DNA from 2 places in the Erwinia sp. 009765445 genome. Region 2 is predicted to be linked to the other one. Evidence: predicted binding sites of a transcription regulator. Region 2 holds the regulator's gene; the other holds the start of a gene.
What was found. The regulator PurR, encoded in region 2, represses purine synthesis genes. The targets are predictions, from matches to a motif close to CANGCAAACGTTTGCNTG.

Region 1: guaD (guanine deaminase) is a predicted target of PurR. The motif match lies at 2,366-2,383, and genes of this name have one in related genera.

The regions. Positions count from the first base shown of each region.
Region 1 covers NZ_JBYUWC010000002.1:242,773-246,195, forward strand. The annotation lists gene dcp (peptidyl-dipeptidase Dcp) at 1-777, opposite strand, end outside; gene guaD (guanine deaminase) at 838-2,169, opposite strand; gene ydfG (bifunctional NADP-dependent 3-hydroxy acid dehydrogenase/3-hydroxypropionate dehydrogenase YdfG) at 2,577-3,323, shown strand; gene AC3Y5R_RS03165 (YnfA family protein) at 3,396-3,423, opposite strand, start outside.
Region 2 covers NZ_JBYUWC010000010.1:74,501-77,923, reverse strand. The annotation lists gene punC (purine nucleoside transporter PunC) at 1-312, opposite strand, end outside; gene punR (DNA-binding transcriptional activator PunR) at 424-1,335, shown strand; gene purR (HTH-type transcriptional repressor PurR) at 1,408-2,433, opposite strand; gene cydH (cytochrome bd-I oxidase subunit CydH) at 2,727-2,816, shown strand; gene AC3Y5R_RS12745 (C40 family peptidase) at 2,865-3,423, opposite strand, start outside.

The sequences.
Region 1 (3,423 bases), on a different contig from region 2:
GCTGCGGGTGTCGTTGTCATCGTTTTTCTCTGCCCGGTTCCAGCCAAGACTGAACAGGGCCTCACGTGTTTGTCGATCGCTAAGATCCTGCAGCGCGGGTTGTTGGGTCGTGTTTTGTAACGCCAGCAGCCATTTACCCTGTAGCCCCTTTTCACTGGCGGCCTGTGCGGCAGCGCTCAGTTCAGCTTCACTCAATCCGGCAAGCTGTGCAGGATCTTCCACGCTTAACCCACCGGATTTCGTCGCGGCCAGCAGCCGGTTGGTGAACTGGGTACTCAGGCTGGCAGCCTGTTGGTTGAGGACTTTCAGCCGGGCTTTCTGATCTTCATCCAGGCTCGCTCCGGCCAGCTGGAAAGTCTGCCAGGTCACCTCGACCAGCCGCAGAGATTCCGCATCCAGCTTCAAGTTCCCGCGCTGTTGCCAGACAGCGTTAAGTCGCGCAAACAGCTTTGCATCCAGTTTGATGTCATCTTCCAGCGCGGTCAGCTTTGGCGACATCTCTTCATCCAGTGCCTGCAGAGTATCGTTGGTGTTGGCGGCGGTCATGGCACCAATTACCGCCCCGACGCGTTTCAGCATCTGGCCGCACAACTCCAGAGCCTGATAAGTATTTTCAAAAGTCGGCGCATCAGGGTTATCGGCGATGCGTTGCACTTCTTCACGCTTTTGCTGCATACCTTCTTCCAGCGCAGGACGGTAATCGCTCTCGCTGATTTTATCGAACGGCGGTGCCTGGAAAGGCAGTGTGCTTTGCTGACTGAACGGATTGATTGGCATGATTTATCTCCTTGTCTGATAAACACTTCAGCACAGGAAAAGAGACTGCGCAAGCTGGCCTCAGGCCGCCTTCACCTCAGCATTCTGCTGCCAGACGCACTGGCCGTTAACCCAGGTGCAGGCGATATTGCGGTCGTCACCCAGCGTCATCAGCACAAACAGTTTTTCCCAGATGTCGCGGCTGTTACCGTGACGCATCTGCTGCAAAGCGGAAACGGCCGGGTCCAGCACCACAAAATCAGCCTCTTTGCCCGGCATAAAATTGCCGATGCGATCCTGCAGATCCAGCGCCTGAGCACCGCCCAGCGTGGCATGATAAAACGCTTCGCAGGCTGTCAGTTTATAATGCTGAAGTTGCCCCACCTTGTAGGCCTCACCCAGCGTTTTCAGCATGCTGAAGGTGGTTCCCGCACCGACATCGGTGCCGATCCCCAGCTTCACTCCCTTCTCCCAGCAGGTTTTCAGATTGAACAGACCGCTGCCCAGAAACAGGTTAGAGGTCGGACAGAAGGCCGCCGCCGAGTCGGTGTGATGCAGGCAATCCCACTCTTTCTCTTCCAGATGCAGGCAGTGCGCAAAGACGCTGCGACGGCCGGTAAGCTGGTACTGATGATAAACGTCAAGATAACCATCATGTTCTGGAAACAACGCTTTAACCCATTCAATTTCCTGTGGGTTCTCACTCAAATGGGTATGTAGCCAGGTATCGGGATATTCCGCCTTCAACTGGCGTACTTTTTCCAGCAGAGCCGGAGAGGATGTCGGTGCGAAACGCGGGGTCAGCGCATAGCTCAGGCGGCCATGGTTGTGCCAGCGATCGATCAGTTTACGGGTTTGCTGGTAGCTCTCTTCCGGCGTCTCGGTCAGATAATCCGGCGCGTTACGATCCATCATCACTTTACCGGCGATAAGACGCATGTTGAGTGCCTCCGCCGCGCTGAACAGCGCATCCACCGACTGGGGATGAACGGTACCAAAAACCAGCGCGGTGGTGGTGCCATTACTCAGCAGCTGCTGCAGAAAGAAGGCGGACATTTTTGCCGAATGTTCCGGACAGTGATACTGGCTTTCAACCGGAAAAGTGTACTGCTGGAGCCATTCCAGCAGTTGCTCGCCAAAGGCACCGATCATTTCCGTTTGCGGATAGTGGATATGCGTGTCAACAAACCCCGGCACAATCAGTCTGCCACGATAGTCAGTCACCACGCTTTCATCAGTCAGCTGATGGCGGCCCTCTTCCCAGCTCTGTAGCGAGACAATTTCACCGCCGTTAAGCAGGAGCAAACCGTCTTCAATATAGCGGGCATGCTCAGGTAACTGCCGGGGATCGGTTACCGTCGCGGTTAGGTCAAAAAAGCTGCCACGAACAGCCTGTGTTACTGACACTGACATAGTGATTCCTTGTGAGAGCTTGTACCGCTCTCTGAGTGTTGTTGCAGGTGATGAGGTATTTATAAAAGTAAAAAGCAAAGACTATGCCAGTTGATGTAACTCATAGATTATCATTATATATCAATACATTATATAAATAAAGACTACTACAGCAGACCACCCTGTACGTAATCGTATGCGCAATCGCTTGCTTTGATATGCAAACGGTTGCTTTTCGAAATATCATCTTTCACAGCGGTTGACGGATGCTTTATTAATACTTTTACGCACCAGCAGACAGCGGGTTGTTGCCGCTGCGCACCATCAGCGTGCAACATTTCTTATTAATCATCACATTTCCTTTCTTATCACTCCCCGGGGGAAGTGGTATGGTGATGTAACCCCAAAATGTGTTGAGGAACAGTGAGATGATTGTATTTGTTACTGGTGCCACCGCGGGCTTTGGAGAGAGCATCACCCGCCGCTTTATCGCTCAGGGCCATAAAGTGATTGCGACCGGTCGTCGTCAGGAACGCCTGCAGGCGCTGAAAGATGAACTCGGTGACAGCCTCTTTATCCTGCAGCTGGATGTCCGCAACCGTGCCGGGATTGAAGAGGCGCTGGCCAGCCTGCCTGCCGACTGGCGCAATATTGACGTACTGGTGAACAATGCCGGGCTCGCGCTGGGAATTGAACCCGCACACAAAGCCAGCCTGGATGACTGGGAAGCAATGATTGATACCAACAACAAAGGCCTGGTCTATATGACCCGCGCCGTGCTGCCAGCAATGGTGGAACGCAACATCGGGCATATCATTAATCTGGGCTCTATTGCCGGAAGCTGGCCCTATGCCGGTGGCAACGTTTATGGAGCAACCAAAGCCTTTGTACGCCAGTTCAGTCTTAACCTGCGAACCGACCTGCACGGCACCGCCCTGCGCGTCACGGATATCGAGCCAGGTCTGGTTGGCGGAACGGAATTTTCAAACGTGCGCTTTAAAGGTGACGATGCCAAAGCCGACAGCGTGTATGAAGGTGCCGAACCCCTGACCGCAGAAGACGTCACGGAAGCGGTTTACTGGGTGGCGACGTTGCCGAAGCACGTCAACATCAATACGCTGGAGATGATGCCGGTAGGCCAGACGCTGGCCGGTCTGAAAGTGCATAAAGCTTAATAGCGTGTTGTGTGGCGGGCTGGTCGTCCGCCACTGTGTTGAACAGTTCCTGTTGCCAGCAACCAACCCGATTCAGGCTCGTCCCCATCCCGCCACAATA
Region 2 (3,423 bases):
AGCCTGAAGGAAGCGCAGCGTCAGCAGGGTCACGGTAGAGTCAACCCACCACATTGCGCCACAGCTGACGGAGAACAGACCCAGCCCCATCAGCAGAACGGGTTTACGACCAATCCGGTCAGAGAGTGGTCCCCACATCAACTGGGCGCTGGCAAATCCGGCCAGGAACAGACTCAGACTGGCACTGATTGCTCCAGCTTCAGTCAGCAAATCTTGCTGCATAACACCAAAAGCTGGCAGGTACATATCAGTGGCGAGAAAACCTGCAACGCTGAGCAGCGCGAGGTAAATAATAAATCCTTTAGATGGCATTCTGTTGCTCTTTATCAGGTGAATGAAACGCTGCGCAGTGTAATTGAGTGGCAAAGCGCTTGTGAAACGGTAATATTTGCAGGTTGCGTTCAAAAAAATTGCAGGCAAATTATGTGGTCAGAACATTCCCTTGAAGTGGTCGATGCCGTGGCGCGCACCGGGAGTTTCACGGCGGCGGCGGCAGAGCTGCACCGCGTGCCTTCTGCTATCAGCTATACCATCCGTCAACTGGAAGAGTGGCTGGCTGTTCCTCTGTTTGAGCGGCGTCACCGCGATGTGGTGCTGACGGATGCCGGACGGCTTTTTAGTCAGGAAGGGCGTAGTGTTATCAAAAAAATGCTTTCCACCCGGCGTCAGTGTCAGCAGGTCGCTAATGGCTGGCGGGGGCAGATCAATATCGCTGTCGACCGCATTGTTAAACCGGCGAGGAGCCGCCAGCTGGTGGTGGATTTTTACCGCCATTTTCCTGATATGGAGCTGCATCTGACGTCGGAAGTGTTTAACGGCGTCTGGGACGCACTGGCCGACGGGCGGGTGGATGTGGCAATCGGCGCAACCCAGGCTATCCCGGTGGGGGGGCGCTTCGCCTTCCGCGATATGGGGATGCTGAACTGGCGCTGTGTGGTGAAGGCCGATCATCCACTTGCTCAGCTGGAGGGGGAGGTCAGCGATGAGGAGATTGGCGATTGGCCCTCACTGGTGCTGGAAGATACCTCCCGTGCTTTACCCAAACGGACTACGTGGACGCTGGATAATCAGCGCAGGCTGGTGGTGCCGGACTGGGAAAGTGCGTTTGACTGTCTGCTGGCCGGGCTGTGTGTTGGAATGGTACCGGGGCATTTTGCCCGGCCATTTTTGCAGAACGGGGAACTGGTTGAGCTGGCGCTTGAGTCAGTATTTCCGGACAGCCCATGCTGCGTCAGCTGGGCGGAGCAGCAGGCTTCACCAGCACTGAGCTGGCTGCTGGAGTATCTGGGGGAAACCGGCACGATGAACAGTGAGTGGCTGCGGGAAGAAACCTGAGGGGCGAATAAATTCTCCCCTCAACTGAGATCTGCACGATTGTAAGGGTGGGATTCATTCCGCCCTTAACGTCTAGCGGCGGTAATCGACAAACGGACCGTCTGCCACCGAGCGGCGTTCGATCAGGTTGGGATGCACTTCAATGGTTTGTGGCTCTTCGCGCTTGCTGGTAATGCGGTCGAGCAGCATTGCAAAGGCAGTTTCGCCCAGCTGTTGTTTAGGCTGGTGAACCGTGGTCAGCGCCGGGGTGAAATAGCGGGCATTGCGCACGTTATCATAACCGATCACCGAAATATCCTGCGGTACGCGCAGGCCCATCTCATCCGCCGCGCAGATGGCGCCCATGGCCATCACATCGCCGCCGCAGAAGACCGCCGTGGGGCGCTGCTTCTGAGACAGAATCTGCTGCATGGCACGGTAGCCAGACTCTGGTTCGAAATCTCCCTGTACCAGCCACTCATCTCGAACTGAAATTCCCGCTTCGGAAAGTGCTTTCAGAAAACCGGCATGGCGGCCACCGCCAGTATTACGTTCCATTTGTCCCGGGATCACCCCGATATCACGGTGACCGCGGTCAATCAGATAGCGGCCCGCCATATAGCCTCCTTCAAAGGCATTATCCAGCACGGTATCGGTGAAATCGCCGCGTGATTCGCCCCAGTCCATTACCACCATTGGGATATTGCGATTGTTTTCCAGCATAGTGATCAGCGGCTCCGGATATTCCGAGCACATCACCAGCAGACCATCGACGCGCTTTTGCGCCATCATCGACAGATATGCCTGCTGCTTTTGCAGATCGTTATGGGCATTGCCCAGGATCAGGGTATAACCCTGATCAAAGCAGCAGTTCTCCACTGCTTCGATGATCTCGGCAAAATAGGGCGCTTCGCTGGAAGTGGCCAGCAGACCAATGGTTTTGGTATGGTTAACCTTCAGGCTGCGGGCGACAGCGCTGGGAGAATAATGCAATTCTTTGATTGCGGCCCATACGGCTTCCTGCGTCTCTTCAGCGACAAAGCGGGTTTTATTGATGACGTGGGAGACAGTGGTGGTGGACACCCCTGCACGTTTGGCCACATCTTTTATTGTTGCCATTAACTAGCTACTCCTGCACTTATCGTAACGTACTGATAAGCATATTGTTAAACGTTTGCCTGGATACGCAAAAACCGGACGTCTGGGGGCACTTTTTGCGGTGGATTCCGGAGACGTCAGGAAGGAAAAAAGGGTATTTCAACCCGTCATTGCGCACGCGGCACGCAGTCTGCCGGGGGTTGCGCAACGAAAAAAAGAATTCTAACAAGCCTGAGCACAGAAAACGAGATTTTTACCGACAAGTATGGGAAAATCGATGACGTTATAAACTGTAAGGGTATTAAGGAGTCGTGATGGATACCGATCTGAAGTTTTCAATACTGACAACCGTTTGCGCTTTGCTGATGATTGTCGCTTTCAGTTTTACCGCAGTAATGCACTAAGCCTTACGGGCCGCTCATCAGAACGGCCCCGTCTCTTCTGCCGACCTGTTAGCGAATCGTTTTCGGCGTCATCATCCTGCGGGCACCAATATAGTGGCGCTGCCAGTAATCATCGCTCAGAGCACTAACCTGAATATCCTTGCCGGTGCGCGGTGACTGAATGAATTTACCATTGCCCAGATACACGCCAACGTGGTCAGCTGTGCCGCGACCATTGATGCGGAAAAACACCAGATCGCCTTTTTCCAGCTCGCCACGTTTGATATTAGCCGCATCGCGCAGGTGATACATTTCATTGGCAGTGCGGGGGATTTTAAACTTCACCAGGTCTTTATAGGCATACCAGACCAGGCCGCTGCAGTCGAAACCGGTTTCTGGTGAGGTGCCACCCCACTGGTACGGCTTACCCAACTGCCCCATCAGTTTGTTCATCGCCGTTTCACGAGCTTTCTGATAGCGGGCACGGTGTGCCTTGCTGAGCTTCAGCGGGGCTGCTGCACCGTAGGTCAGATCTTCAGTCTCTTCGACCGGATTGCCGCGATGGCGACCGTAGCGTCTTTTGTACACCAGCTTTTCACGTTCTGCCGGGGCCGTTTTAAGAGAGTCT